Regions from separate parts of the Pseudomonas sp. 1176_21 genome, predicted to be linked through region 1. Evidence: predicted binding sites of a transcription regulator. Region 1 holds the regulator's gene; the other holds the start of a gene.
The links. The regulator FliA, encoded in region 1, starts transcription of late flagellar genes. The targets are predictions, from matches to a motif close to CTAAAGTTTNNNNNNNNNNNGCCGNTAA.
Positions count from the first base shown of each region.

Region 2: the regulator FliA is predicted to act here: its motif matches at 4,102-4,129, upstream of FW760_RS00420 (methyl-accepting chemotaxis protein).

Region 1 is NZ_VXCV01000008.1:64,217-72,055, reverse strand. It holds gene FW760_RS18845 (chemotaxis protein CheA) at 1-1,631, opposite strand, end outside; gene FW760_RS18840 (protein phosphatase CheZ) at 1,644-2,432, opposite strand; gene FW760_RS18835 (chemotaxis response regulator CheY) at 2,453-2,827, opposite strand; gene fliA (RNA polymerase sigma factor FliA) at 2,932-3,672, opposite strand; gene fleN (flagellar synthesis regulator FleN) at 3,669-4,502, opposite strand; gene flhF (flagellar biosynthesis protein FlhF) at 4,622-5,932, opposite strand; gene flhA (flagellar biosynthesis protein FlhA) at 5,944-7,839, opposite strand, start outside.
Region 2 is NZ_VXCV01000001.1:55,985-63,823, reverse strand. It holds gene FW760_RS00435 (acyl-CoA dehydrogenase C-terminal domain-containing protein) at 1-1,394, shown strand, start outside; gene FW760_RS00430 (FecR family protein) at 1,551-2,555, shown strand; gene FW760_RS00425 (Na+/H+ antiporter family protein) at 2,587-3,906, opposite strand; gene FW760_RS00420 (methyl-accepting chemotaxis protein) at 4,172-6,319, shown strand; gene FW760_RS00415 (sensor histidine kinase) at 6,325-7,647, opposite strand; gene FW760_RS00410 (response regulator transcription factor) at 7,644-7,839, opposite strand, start outside.

The DNA.
Region 1 (7,839 bases):
TCGCTGAGGCGATCGGCGGCGTCCTTGTCCATCACCCCGCGCTTGACCGCAATGGCGCGCAGGACATTGGCATCCATGCCCTTGCCGTCATCGGAGATCGACAGCAGGATGTGGTCGCCTTCCTGTTCGGCAGCGAGGATCACCTTGCCATTGCGCGACTTGCCGGCGGCTTCGCGCTCTTCCGGGGTTTCCACGCCATGGTCGACGGCGTTGCGCACCAAGTGCACCAGCGGGTCGGCCAGGGCCTCGACGAGGTTCTTGTCCAGGTCGGTCTCTTCGCCGACCAGCTCCAGGTTGATCTCTTTCTTGAGCTGGCGGGCCAGGTCGCGAACCAGACGCGGGAAGCGCCCGAAGACCTTCTTGATCGGCTGCATGCGGGTCTTCATCACCGCGGTCTGCAGGTCGGCGGTCACCACGTCCAGGTTCGAGACGGCCTTCGACATGGCTTCATCGCCGCTGTTCAGGCCCAGGCGCACCAGGCGGTTACGCACCAGCACCAGTTCGCCGACCATGTTCATGATCTCGTCCAGGCGCGCGGTGTCGACCCGCACGGTGGTCTCGGCCTCGCTGGCCGGATGCTTGTCGGCAGCGGGAGCCGCCTGACGGGCTGGCGCGGGGGCGGGGGCCTTGGCCGGTGCCGGTGCCGGTGCAGCGGCTGCCGCTGCGGGCTTGGCCGCCGGCTTGGCCGCAACCGTCGCCGCAGCAGCAGGCGCGCTGGCAGCGCCAGCGCCGCTGACGGCGTCGGGCGCGAATTTGCCCTTGCCGTGCAACTCGTCGAGCAGGGCCTCGAATTCGTGTTCGGAAATATGGTCACCCGCCGCTGCGGGTGCGGCAGCGGCCGGCGCGGCGGCCGCTACAGCGCCGGGCAGTGCATCGGCGGCAAAGGTGCCCTTGCCGTGCAACTGGTCCAGCAATGCTTCGAATTCATCGTCGGTGATGTCACCGCTGGGCGCCGCGTCCGCGCCAGGTGCAGCAGCAGATGCCGCCGCCACACTGTCGGGGGCGAACTGGCCCTTGCCATGCAACTGGTCCAGCAACGACTCGAACTCGGCGTCGGTGATTTCATCGCTGGCAGCGTCCACGGCCACCGGCTCGGGCGCCTCGGCCTGGGCCTTGGCGGCATTGAGCGATTCGAGCAACTGCTCGAACTCGCTGTCGGTGATATCACCCCCGCTCGCCTCGGCCTCAGGCTCCGGCTCGGCAACCGCCGCCACCGGCGCAGGCGCCGCCGCTTCGGCACCGGCAGGTTCGGCCAGGCGCGCCAGGGCGGCCAGCAGTTCCGGAGTGGCTGCGGTGATGTCGGTGCGCTCGCGCACCTGGCCGAACATGCTGTTGACGGTGTCCAGGGCTTCCAGGACCACGTCCATCAGTTCGGCGTCCACACGTCGTTCACCCTTGCGCAGGATGTCGAAGACGTTTTCGGCGATGTGGCAGCACTCCACCAGCTCATTGAGCTGGAGGAAGCCGGCGCCCCCTTTTACAGTGTGAAAACCGCGAAAAATTGCATTGAGCAGGTCGGCATCATCCGGGCGGCTTTCCAGCTCGACCAGTTGCTCGGACAGTTGCTCAAGAATTTCGCCGGCTTCTACCAGAAAATCCTGGAGGATTTCTTCATCGGCGCCGAAGCTCATTAAACGTGCTCCCTAAAAACCCAGGCTGGACAGCAGATCGTCGACATCGTCCTGACCGGACACAACGTCTTCACGTTTATCGGCATGAATCTGTGGTCCTTCACCCCGAGTCGGATGTTTTTCTTGATCTTTTTCGGCACGCAGCTGGTCGTGGTCATGCTCGATGCCGGCGAACCGGTCGACCTGACTCGCCATCAACACGAGCTTCAGAAGATTGCTTTCTACTTCGGTGACCAGTGCCGTGACGCGCTTGATCACCTGGCCGGTCAGGTCTTGGTAGTCCTGAGCCAGAAGAATGTCGTTGAGATGGCCGGCGACCTTGCGGTTGCCCTCGGCGCTGTGCGTCAGGAAACTGTCGACGCGCTTGACCAGCTCGCGAAACTCAGGAGCCTCGACTTCGCGGCGCATGAAGCGCTGCCAGTCGCCACTCAGGCTGGCCGCCTCGGCACTGAGGTCATTGAGTACCGGCGTGCTTGCCTCCACCAGGTCCATGGTGCGGTTGGCAGCGCCCTCGGTCAGCTTGACCACATACGACAGGCGTTCGGTGGCGTCGGTAATCTGCGAGACTTCCTCGGCCTGCGGCATGTGCGGATCGATCTGGAAACTGACGATCGCACTGTGCAGCTCGCGGGTAAGCTTGCCGACTTCCTGGTACAGGCCAAGGTCACGGGTCTGGTTCAGCTGATGGATCAGTTGCACCGCGTCGCCGAACCTGCCTTTTTCAAGGCTGCTGACCAGCTCCTGGGCATGTTTCTTCAGAGTCGACTCGAAGTCGTCCAAAGATGATCTTTTTTGCTCCATAAGCGCCCCCGTGGCGTACCTCAGCTATTGACGCGCTCGAAGATCTTTTCGATCTTTTCTTTCAGCACCTGGGCGGTGAACGGTTTGACCACATAGCCGTTGACGCCCGCCTGGGCGGCTTCGATGATCTGTTCGCGTTTGGCTTCGGCCGTCACCATCAGCACCGGCAGGTGCTTGAGGCGCTCATCCAGACGTACCTTGCGCAGCAGGTCGATACCGGACATGCCGGGCATGTTCCAGTCGGTCACCAGGAAATCGAAGTGACCGCTTTCGAGCATCGGCAACGCGGTGTTGCCGTCGTCGGCTTCCTGGGTATTGGTGAAGCCCAGGTCACGCAACAGGTTCTTGATGATCCGCCGCATCGTCGAAAAATCGTCGACGATGAGGATTTTCATGTCTTTGTTCAATTAGACCTCCAAGCAGTCTTTAACGCGCTCAGCGCTGAACGCGCATTCAATCAATTCGGGCACTACATTTCACGACTGTATGGAACGGCTGCTCAACGCGCCCGCCATTCCCCCAGGCGACCGCGCAAGCGTGCGGCGCACTGGCTGTGCAACTGGCTGACACGCGACTCGCTGACCCCCAGCACCTCGCCGATTTCCTTGAGGTTCAGCTCTTCGTCGTAGTACAGCGCCAGCACCAGGCGCTCACGCTCGGGCAGGTTGGCGATTGCATCCGCCAGGGCTGCCTGAAAGCGCTCGTCTTCCAGATCGCGCGATGGCTCGAGCTGGGCACTGGCGCCGTCCTCGTGCAGGCCTTCATGTTCGCCGTCCTGCAACAGGTCGTCGAAACTGAACAGGCGACTGCCCAAGGTATCGTTCAAAATCCCGTAATAATCATCGAGACTCAATTGAAGTTCGGCAGCAACCTCGTGATCTTTAGCATCACGACCGGTTTTTGCTTCAATTGCACGAATCGCGTCACTCACCATGCGGGTATTGCGATGTACCGAACGCGGCGCCCAATCCCCCTTGCGCACCTCGTCGAGCATGGCCCCACGGATGCGGATACCGGCATAGGTCTCGAAACTGGCACCCTTGCTGGAGTCGTACTTGTTGGAGACCTCGAGCAGGCCGATCATGCCGGCCTGGATCAGGTCCTCCACCTGCACACTGGCTGGCAGACGCGCCAGCAGGTGATAGGCAATGCGCTTGACCAAGGGTGCGTACCGCTCGATCAGCTCGTACTGGGCATCACGCGAAGCCTTGCTGTACATCCGATAGCCGCTTGCACTCATAGCACTGGTCCCGCACTGGTCGGTTGCACCAGCCGTTCGACGAAGAACTCCAGATGACCACGCGGGTTGGCAGGCAACGGCCAGCTATCGACCTTCTGAGCAATGGCCTTGAAGGCCAGCGCGCACTTGGAACGCGGAAAGGCTTCGTAGACTGCTCGCTGCTTCTGCACTGCCTTGCGGACACATTCGTCGTAGGGCACAGCACCGACGTATTGTAAGGCGACATCCAGGAAGCGATCCGTGACCTTGGTCAACTTGGCGAACAGATTGCGGCCTTCCTGAGGGCTTTGTGCCATGTTGGCCAGCACCCGGAAACGGTTCATGCCGTAATCGCGGTTCAGCAGCTTGATCAGGGCATAGGCGTCAGTGATGGACGTGGGCTCGTCGCACACCACCAGCAGCACTTCCTGGGCCGCGCGCACGAAGCTGACGACCGAATCGCCGATGCCGGCCGCGGTGTCGATGACCAGCACGTCGAGGTTGTCGCCGATCTCGCTGAACGCCTGGATCAGCCCGGCATGCTGGGCCGGCGCCAGGTGCACCATGCTCTGGGTGCCGGAGGCCGCAGGCACGATGCGTACCCCGCCAGGCCCCGGCAGCAGCACGTCGCGCAGCTCGCAGCGGCCCTCGATGACATCGGCCAGTGTGCGTTTGGGGGTCAGGCCGAGCAAGACGTCGACGTTGGCCAGGCCCAGGTCGGCGTCCAGCAGCATGACCCGACGGCCAAGCTCAGCCAGCGCCAATGACAAGTTCACTGACACGTTGGTCTTGCCGACGCCACCTTTGCCGCCTGTCACGGCGATCACCTGTACGGGATGCATGCTGCCCATGTTTGTTCTTTACCTTGTCTTACTTAGACCGAGGCCACATGACTGGCTGCGCTTTCAACACCTGAAAAATGCCTGGCAGACCATTGATGTAGGTACTTTGCAACGTATACACATTTACCTCAGCCGACACGCTTGCCGTCGCTGTGGTACAGATCGGCGAACATGTCGGCCATTGCCTCTTCGCTGGGATCATCCTGCATTTGTACACTGACCGCGCGACTGACCAGATGGTGCCGGCGCGGCAAGTGCAGATCGTCCGGAATGCGCGGCCCATCGGTCAGATAGGCCACCGGCAACTCATGCGTGATGGCCAGGCTCAGCACCTCGCCCAGGCACGCCGTTTCGTCGAGCTTGGTCAGGATGCAACCGGCCAGCCCGCAGCGCTTGTAGCTGTGGTAGGCAGCGGTCAGCACCTGCTTCTGGCTGGTGGTGGCCAGCACCAGGTAATTCTTGGCCTGGATGCCGCGCCCGGCCAGGGTTTCGAGCTGCATGCGCAGTGCCGGGTCGCTGGCCTGCAGGCCGGCGGTATCGATCAGCACCACGCGCTTGCGCAACAGAGGGTCCAGGGCCTGGGCCAGCGACTGGCCGGGGTCGACGTGGGTCACCGACACATTCAGGATGCGCCCCAGGGTCTTGAGTTGTTCCTGGGCGCCGATGCGAAAGCTGTCCATGCTCACCAGCGCGATGTTCTGCGCGCCGTACTTGAGCACATAGCGCGCCGCCAGCTTGGCCAGGGTGGTGGTCTTGCCCATGCCGGCCGGGCCGACCATGGCGATCACGCCGCCCTCTTCGATCGGCTCGATTTCCGGCACCTGGATCATGCGGGCCAGGTGCGCCAGCAGCATGCGCCAGGCCTGGCGGGGCTCTTCGATGTCGGCAGTGATGTCCAGCACCTCGCGGGCCAGCGGCCCGGCGATGCCGATGCGCTGCAGGCGGCGCCAGAGGTTGGCCTGGTGCGGCTTGCTGCCCTGCAGCTGGGTCCAGGCCAGCGAGCCGAGCTGCACTTCGAGCAGCTCGCGCAGGCCCGAGAGCTCCGAGCGCATGGAATCGAACAGACGCTGATCGACCGGCGCCGGGGCCGCTGCCTGAGGCCGCACGGGGGCCTCGACCTGCGGCTCTACCAGCGGCTCGGAGGCGGTCAGCGGCAGGCCGGCGAACAACTGGCGGTTGCCCTCCTCGCCTTCGACCCGGCTGCTGAGCTCGGCCTGCGCGGTGACGATGCGCGACTGGGTCTTGCGCAGTTCGTCCTCGAGCTCGACGTTCGGCACCCGCGGCGCAAGCGCGGACAGCTTGTAGTCCAGCGCCGCCGTCAGCTCGACACCGCCAGCAATCCGTCGGTTGCCGATGATGGCGGCCTCTGCCCCCAGCTCATCACGAACCAGCTTCATGGCCTGACGCATATCAGCGGCGAAAAAACGCTTAACTTGCATATCCCACTACCTCAGCCGTTGGGGCCTACTGTGGCAACGATGGTAACTTGCTTGTTGTCAGGTATTTCCTGATACGCCAAAACATGCAAATTCGGTACAGCCAGGCGGCCAAAACGCGACAGCATCTGTCGAACGGGTCCTGCGACCAGCAGGATTGCAGGTTGCCCTTGCATCTCCTGACGCTGGGCGGCCTCGATCAACGAACGCTGAAGCTTTTCGGCCATGCTCGGCTCAAGAAGAACACCATCTTCCTGACCCTGCCCGGCCCTTTGCAAACTATTGAGCAAAATCTGTTCCAACCTTGGCTCAAGCGTGATCACAGGCAGCTCGGACTCAGTTCCTACAATGCTTTGCACGATTGCGCGGCTCAATCCTACGCGCACCGAAGCCACCAGCGCGGCGGTATCTTGACTCTTGGCGGCATTGTTGGCGATGGCTTCGGCAATGGTGCGGATGTCGCGCACCGGCACCTGCTCGGCCAGCAACGCCTGCAGCACCTTGAGCAGACCGGACAGCGGCAGCACCCCCGGTACCAGTTCCTCGGCCAGCTTGGGCGAGCCCTTGGCCAGGACCTGCAGCAGTTGCTGTACCTCTTCGTGACCGATCAGCTCGTGGCAATGCTTGTAGAGGATCTGGTTGAGGTGAGTGGCGACCACGGTGCTCGCGTCCACCACGGTGTAGCCCAGCGATTGCGCCTGGCTGCGCTGGGCCACATCGATCCACACTGCCTCCAGGCCGAAGGCCGGGTCCCTGGCGGCGATGCCGTTGAGGTTGCCGAACACCTGCCCCGGGTTGATCGCCAGTTCGCGGTCGGGGTAGATCTCGGCCTCGGCCAGGATCACCCCCATCAGCGTCAGGCGGTAGGCGCTGGGGGCCAGGTCGAGGTTGTCGCGGATGTGCACGGTGGGCATCAGGAAGCCCAGGTCCTGGGACAGCTTCTTGCGTACCCCCTTGATCCGCGCCAGCAACTGCCCACCCTGGTTGCGGTCCACCAGCGGGATCAGCCGGTAGCCGACTTCCAGGCCGATCATGTCGATCGGGGTAACGTCGTCCCAGCCCAGCTCCTTGGTTTCCTGAGCACGCTGCGGCGACGGCAGCAGGTCCTGCTGGCGCTGCACTTCCTGCTGTGCCTTGACCTTGGCCTGGTTCTGCTTGCGCCACACCAGGTAGGCGCCGCCCGCGGCCATCAGGCCGAGGCTGAGGAATGCCACGTGCGGCATGCCCGGCACCAGCCCCATGACGATCATCAGGCCGCCGGACACGGCCAGCGCCTTGGGCGAATCGAACATCTGCCGGTTGATCTGCTTGCCCATTTCCTCGGAGCCCGAGGCACGGGTAACCATGATCGCGGCGGCGGTGGACAGCAGCAGCGAAGGCAACTGCGCCACCAAACCGTCACCGATGGTGAGCAGCGCATACACGCGACCGGCGTCGCCGAAGGTCATGCCGTGCTGGAAGATACCCACGGCCATGCCGCCGATCAGGTTGATGAACAGGATCAGCAGGCCGGCGATGGCGTCACCGCGCACGAACTTGCTGGCACCGTCCATCGAACCGTAGAACTCGGCCTCCTGGGCCACTTCGGTACGCCGTGCCTTGGCCTGGGCCTGGTCGATCAGGCCGGCGTTGAGGTCGGCGTCGATGGCCATCTGCTTGCCGGGCATGGCGTCGAGGGTGAAGCGCGCGCTCACCTCGGAAATGCGCCCCGCACCCTTGGTCACCACTACGAAGTTGATGATCATGAGGATCGCGAACACCACGATACCGACCACGTAGTTGCCGCCGATCACCACCTCGCCGAAGGCCTGGATCACCTTGCCCGCGGCTTCGTGGCCGTCGTGGCCGTGGAGCATCACCACCCGCGTGGACGCCACGTTCAGCGCCAGGCGCAGCAGCGTGGCCACCAG
Region 2 (7,839 bases), on a different contig from region 1:
GCCTGTATTCGGCGCTGAGCGCCGGCTGCTGCCTGGCCATCGACGCGCACGCCAGCGAGGCATTGAAGGCCACCTACCTGCCGGCGCTGTACAGCGGGCAGTGGGCCGGCACCATGTGCCTGACCGAACCGCATGCAGGTACCGACCTGGGGATCATCCGCAGCAAGGCCGAACCCCAGGCCGATGGCAGCTACCGGGTCAGCGGCACCAAGATCTTCATCACCGGCGGCGACCAGGACCTGACCGAGAACATCGTGCACCTGGTGCTGGCCAAGCTGCCCGACGCGCCGGCCGGGCCCAAGGGCATCTCGCTGTTTCTGGTGCCCAAGCGCCTGGTGGGCGAGGACGGCAGCCTGGGTGAAACCAACGCGGTGAGCTGTGGATCGATCGAGCACAAGATGGGCATCAAGGCCTCGGCCACCTGCGTGATGAACTTCGATGGCGCCGTGGGCTACCTGGTGGGCGAACCCAACCGCGGCCTGGCGGCGATGTTCACCATGATGAACTACGAGCGCCTGTCCATCGGCATCCAGGGCATCGGCTGCGCCGAGGCGTCGTACCAGAACGCCGCACGCTACGCCCGGGACCGCCTGCAAAGCCGCGCCGCCACCGGGCCGCTGGCCAGCGACAAGGTGGCCGACCCGATCATCGTGCATGCCGATGTACGGCGCATGCTGCTGAGCATGCGCGCCCTGACCGAAGGCGGCCGGGCGTTCGCCACCTATGTCGGCCTGCAGCTGGATATCGCCAAGTACGCCGAGCAGCCGGAGGAGCGCGAGGCCGCGCAGCGCCTGGTGGCCTTGCTGACACCGGTGGCCAAGGCGTTTTTCACCGACATGGGCCTGGAAAGCTGCGTACTGGGCCAGCAGGTGTTCGGCGGGCATGGCTACATTCGCGAATGGGGCCAGGAACAGCTGGTGCGCGATGTTCGCATCGCGCAGATCTACGAAGGCACCAACGGCATCCAGGCGCTGGACCTGCTGGGGCGCAAGGTGGTGGCCGATGGCGGACAGTCGCTGGCGCTGTTCGCCAACGAGATCCGCAGCTTCTGTGAAACCCGTCCGCCCCTGTGCGAACCGCTGCTGCATGCCCTGGCGCAGCTGGAAAGCGTGAGCCAGTGGGTACGCGAGCAGGCCACCGGTGATGCCAACGCGGTGGGCGCGGCGTCGGTGGAGTACCTGCACCTGTTCGGCTATGTGGCCTACGCCTACATGTGGTCGCGCATGGCGGCCACTGCCCGCGAACGGCGCGAGCAGGAGCCGGCGTTCTACGAGGCCAAGCTGGCCACGGCTACCTTCTACGTCGAGCGTCTGCTGCCCAGGGTACTGTCGTTGCAGGCCAGCATCCGCGCAGGCAGTGCGCCGCTGTACCAGTTGCCAGCCGAGCTGTTCTGAGCCGCGCAACGCTCCAGGCGGGTGCTTAAACGATAAAAACCACGCATTTGCGTGGTTTTTCGTTCAAATATTTCTTACAACTGATAGTCATTCACGATGAACTCGGTTCTCGTTGGCCACCTGCCAAGGGTAGAATGGCCAAAACCGGGAGTATCAATGAACCAAACCAGCCTCAGCGCAGCCGAACTTGATGCCATCACCGATGCCGCTGCGCACTGGTGCATGCGCCTGCATGCTGAGGACTGCAGTGAACAGGAACGTGCCGCCTGCGCGCAATGGCGCGCAGCCGACCCACTGCACGAGCAGGAATTCCAGGCCATGCAGGAGATCTGGCAGACCGCCGACCACCTGCCCCGCCCTGCTGCCCCGGTAATCAATCTGTCAGCCAGGCCACGCGGGCGCGCCCTGCGTCGGCTGGCCTCGGCTGCGGCCGTGGCGCTGGTGGCGCTGCCGATTGGCGCCTGGGTGGGCTGGGAACAGGGCTGGCTGCCCAACAGCTATGAGCGCGTTGAAAGCGGCAATGCCATCGCCCGCGCGGTGCTGCCGGATGGCAGCGAGGTGGAGTTGAACCTCAACACCACCCTGCGCTACGCCAACTACAAGGACGAACGACGGGTGACGCTGGTCAACGGCGAGGCCTTCTTCAAGGTGCAGCACGATACCCAGCACCCGTTCGTGGTGCGTGCCGGCAAGGGCCAGACCCGGGTGACCGGTACCCAGTTCAACGTTTGGAAGTATCAGGACCAGGTGAAGGTCACCCTGGTGGAAGGTTCGGTGCTGGTCAGCAGCAACAGCAGCGACCCGGACAGCGGCTATCGCCTGGGCCCCGGCATGCAGGCCAGCTACCGTCGCGGCGACTACGAGCCGGCCCTCAGCCAGACCTATGCCCACGACACCAGCCTGGCCTGGCGCGGCGGCAAGCTGATCCTCGACAATCTGCCACTGGACCAGGCCCTGCCGCTGATCAACCGCTACCTGGAAACGCCGTTGCTGCTGGCGGACGCCAGTACCGGCAGCATCCGCATCAGCGGCATCTACAACACCACCGAGGTCAATCGCCTGGTGAGCAACATGCCCAAGGTGCTGCCGGTGTACCTGACGCGCAACAAGAACGGCGATACGGTGCTCAACCGCATCTCGCCGCCCCCGCGAAAAAGCTGAGCCTCGCGCCCAGCTCCTGCGCCCTGGCGCGCTACAGCACCATCGCCGCTACCCAGCCGAACGCCAGCAACGGCAGGTTGTAATGCAGGAAGGTCGGCACCACCGTGTCCCAGATGTGATGGTGCTGGCCGTCGACGTTCAGGCCCGAGGTCGGGCCCAGGGTGGAGTCCGACGCCGGTGAGCCGGCATCACCCAACGCGCCGGCAGTGCCGACGATGCACACGGTGGCCAGCGGGTCGAAGCCCAGTTGCACGCACAGCGGCACGAAGATCGCCGCCAGGATCGGCACCGTGGAGAACGACGAACCGATACCCATGGTCACCAGCAGGCCCACCAGCAGCATCAGCAGCGCCCCGACCGCCTTGCTGTGGTCGATCCAGCCGGCCGAGGCCTCCACCAGGGTCTTCACTTCGCCGGTGGCCTTCATGACCTCGGCAAAGCCGGACGCGGCAATCATGATGAAGCCGATCATGGCCATCATCTTCATGCCTTCGGTGAACAGGTCATCGGTGTCCTTCCAGCGCACGATGCCCGACAGCGAGAAGATCAGAAAGCCCGCCATCGCACCGATGATCATCGAGTCCAGCCACAGCTGGATGATGAACGCCGCGGCGATCGCACAGCCGGCCACCATCAGCGTCAACGGGTTGTAGCTGACGGCCACCTGCTCGACCTGCTCGATCTTTGCCACGTCGTACACGCGCTTTTTGCGGTAGCTGAAGAACACCGCCAGCAGCAACCCGAACAGCATGCCCGCCGCCGGTATCGCCATGGCCTGGGTCACGTTGACGCCGCTGACGTCCACCCCGCTACGGCTGACGTTGGCCAGCAGGATCTGATTGAGGAAGATGTTGCCGAACCCCACTGGCAGGAACATGTAGGGGGTGATCAGGCCGAAGGTCATCACGCAGGCCACCAGGCGCCGATCGATCTGCAGGCGAGTCAGCACGTACAGCAGCGGCGGCACCAGCAGCGGAATGAAGGCGATATGAATGGGCAGGATGTTCTGCGACGAGATCGCCACCACCAGCAACAGGCCGATCAGCAGCCACTTGATCTTGCCGCCTTCGGCATTGCGCTGACCATGGAACATCGACAGGGCGCGATCGGCCAGCGCATGGGCCAGCCCGGACTTGGCGATGGCCACGGCGAATGCGCCCAGCAGCGCATACGACAATGCCACCGTGGCGCCGCCACCCAGGCCGCCGTTGAACGCCTTGAGCGTGCCTTCGATACCCAGGCCGCCCACCAGGCCGCCGGCGAGCGCGCCGATGATGAGGGCGATGACCACGTGCACACGGGCCAGGCTCAATATCAGCATGATGCCGACCGCGGCAATTACTGCATTCATTTCATGACCTCTAGAAACCAGACAAAGCTTGCGCTGCGGCGACAGACTGCGAGCGCAGTGGCCGAACGACAGGTGTTTTTATGGGAGGGCGCACACTCTGAAGCAGCACCCGCCACTTGTCAAAGTACGGGGCTAGACGGCTGCACGCGGGTCGCATGCATGACTGAAAACGACGCATTTCAATTGAACGTTTGAATAAAGAAAAACTGCGCCTGGCCGTTACAGTCGTCAGCCTCAATCTTTTTTTGGATCAAAGGACTTCGTCATGTCGTCGAGACAACTTTCCATCCAGTGGAAAATCACCCTGCTGGCCGGGCTCTGCCTGGCCAGCATCGTTACGCTGCTGGTGGGCCTTTCGCTGTACCGCATGGAGCACAACTCCGAGCTGGTCAAGGCCAGCAGCATGCAGATGCTGACCGAAGCGGCCCAGTCGCGTATCGAGTCCCAGGGCGAAGTCCAGGCCTTGAGCATCCGCCGCCAGTTCATGGATGCCTACCAGTACGGTGCAGGCTTTGCGCGCCAGGTGCTGTTTTTGCGCGAGCAGGCCGAAAAGCGCTTTCTGGACGCCTTCGACCTGCGCGAGGACATGACCCGCCAGGTGCGCGCCGCGCTGCAGGCCAACCCCGACCTGCTGGGGCTGTCGCTGGTGTTCGAGCCCAACGCCCTGGACAACAAGGATGCCCTGTTCGCCAACCAGGCCGAGCTGGGCAGCAACGAGGCCGGCCGCTTTGCCCTGTACTGGTCGCAGCCCACGCCCGGCAAGCTGACCTCGATGGCGCTGCCCGAAAAGGACATGACCGACACCAGCATCGGCCCCAGCGGCGAGCCGGCCAACACCTGGTCGGTGTGCCCGCGTACCACGCGCAAGACCTGCGTGATCGAACCCTACTTCTATGACATCGCCGGTCAGCGGGTGCTGATGACCAGCATCGTGTTCCCGCTGATCGTGGCCGACAAGGTGGTCGCCACCCTGTCGATCGACATCAACCTGAACAGCCTGCAGGCGCTGAGCCAGCAGGCCAGCCAGAACCTGTACCAGGGCCAGACCCGCATCGGCATCATCAGCCCGGTCGGCCTGCTGGCCGGCTACAGCCCGGATGCGGGCAAGCTGGCGCAACGCTTCGACCAGGTCGACAGCACCAGCGGCAAGGAACTGATAGGCCTGCTGAGCAGCGGCACGCCCCTGCAGAGCCTCCACAAGGACGAGCGCCTGAAGGTGCTGGCATCGTTTGCACCGATTCCGGGGGGCAAGCCCTGGGGCGTGCTGCTGGATGTGCCGCAAAGCGCCCTGACCGGCCCGGCCGAGACCCTCAAGAACGAGCTCGACCAGCGCAATACCAGTGGCACCCTGATCGAGCTGGGCCTGGGTGTGCTGGCCGCGATCGTGGGGCTGCTGCTGATCTGGGTGATGGCGCGCAGTGTGACCCGCCCCATCCTGGGCGTGGCCGCCATGCTCAAGGACATCGCCAGCGGCGAAGGCGACCTGACCCGCCGCCTGAACTACGACAAGCGCGACGAGCTGGGGGAACTGGCCGGCTGGTTCAACCGCTTCCTCGACAAGCTGCAGCCGATCATCGCCGAGGTCAAACGCTCGGTGCAGGCGGCGCGCGACACCGCCGACCAGTCTTCGGCGATTGCCTCGCAGACCAGCGCCGGCATGGAGCAGCAGTACCGTCAGGTCGACCAGGTGGCCACGGCGTCCCACGAAATGAGCGCCACCGCCCAGGATGTGGCGCGCAGTGCTGCGCAAGCGGCCCAGGCGGCGCGTGACGCCGACCAGGCGACCCGTCAGGGCCTGGCGGTGATCGACCGCACCACCACCAGCATCGATACCCTGGCAGCCGACATGAACACCGCCATGGCCCAGGTCGAAGGCCTTGCCGACAACAGCGAGAAGATCGGTTCGGTACTGGAAGTGATCCGCTCCATCGCCGAGCAGACCAACCTGCTGGCGCTCAATGCCGCCATCGAGGCGGCCCGTGCCGGGGAAGCCGGGCGCGGCTTTGCGGTGGTCGCCGACGAGGTGCGCAACCTGGCCCGACGCACCCAGGAGTCGGTGGAGGAGACCCGTCAGGTGATCGAGCAACTGCAGGCCGGCACCCGCGAGGTGGTGGGCGCCATGGACAGCAGCCACCGCCAGGCCCAGGGTAGCGTCGACCAGGTCGGTCAGGCCGTGACTGCGCTGCGCCAGATCGGCGAGGCCGTCACCGTGATCAGCGACATGAACCTGCAGATTGCCAGTGCCGCCGAAGAGCAGAGCGCGGTGGCCGAGGAAATCAACAACAACGTGGCGACCATTCGCGATGTGACCGAGTCACTCTCGGAGCAGGCCAATGAGTCGGCGCGGGTCAGCCAGTCGCTGAACAGCCTGGCCAACCAGCAGCAGGGGCTGATGGACCAGTTCCGCGTCTGATGGTGTTATCGGGCTACCCTGCGGGGTAGCTCGATGCTCACCCGCAGCCCGCCCAGCGGGCTTTCCAGCAACCTCATCTGCCCACCCCAGGCTTCGGCGATATCGCGAACGATGCCCAGGCCAAGCCCATGGCCATCGACCTGTTCGTCGAGCCGCGCACCGCGCTCCAGCACCCCGGCCCTGGCATTTTCGGGGATGCCCGGGCCATCATCGTCCACCCACAAGCGATACACCCCGCCCTCTTGCTCGATGCTCAGGCAGACCTCGCTGTCGGCCCACTTGCAGGCGTTGTCCAGCAGGTTGCCCAGCAGCTCGAGCAGGTCTTCGCGGTCCCAGGGCAAGGACAGCCCATCGGGCACCTGATGGCGGATGAGCAGGTGATCGCCGTGAATCATGCCCAGGGTCGATAGCAGGCCCGGCAGTTCGGTGGCGCAATCGAAATGCGCCCCCGGCAGGGCATCGCCGGCCAGCCGGGCGCGATTGAGTTCGCGGCTCAGGCGTTGCTGGATCTGCTCCAGCTGAGCCTGCAACTGGGCGCGAACCTCGGGCAGGTCGTTCAGGCGCTCGCTCGACGCCAGGCTCATCAGCACCGCCAGGGGGGTCTTCAGGGCATGCCCCAGGTTACCCAGCGCGTTGCGTGAACGTCTGAGGCTGTCTTCGGTGTGTGCCAGCAGGTGGTTGATCTGCGCCACCAGGGGCTCGAGTTCGACAGGCACCTCACTGTCGAGCTGCGAGCGCTTGCCCTGCTGCAGTTGGGCGATCTGTTCGCGCGTGCGTTCCAGTGGGCGCAGGGAGCGTGTGACCGTGATGCGTTGCAGCACCAGAATCAACAGCAGCGCCACCAGCCCCAGGCCAAGGCCGAGCTGCTGCATGCGCCGGAAGCCGTCGCGCACGGGGGTATAGTCCTGCGCCACGCTGATCGAGATCGCCTGGCCCAGGCGCCGGTAGTCGGCACGCAGCACCAGCAGTTGCTGGCCAGCCGGGCCCAGCTCCAGGCCCGCGTGCAGGCCGGGAGTTGGCGGACGGGGCATGTCCATGTCCCAGAGCGAGCGGGAACGCCAACTGCCCCCTTCGAAATCGATACGGAAGTAGTAGCCGGAAAACGGCCGCTGGTACGCCGACGACAGGCGTCGCTCGTCCAGTTCGAGGCCGCTGTGGCCGCGCACCAGCGCCACCAGCAGGTTTTCGCTTTCCTTGCGCAACCCCGTCTCCAGGTAGCGCTGCAACCCGACCTCGAACAGCCACAGGCTGATCTGCGCCAGGGCCAGGCCGACCACCACCAGTACACCGACCAGCCCCAGGCTCAGGCGCGCCTGGATCGACTTCACTCGACCACTCCGCCAAAGCGATAGCCCTGGCCGCGATGGGTTTCGATCACGCTGCGCCCCAGCTTGCGGCGCAGGTGGTTGACGTGTACTTCGAGCACATTCGAGTCGCGTTCGGTTTCGCCGTTGTAGAGGTGCTCGGCCAGGTGGCTTTTGGAAAGGATCTGCTGCGGGTGCAACATGAAGTAGCGCAGC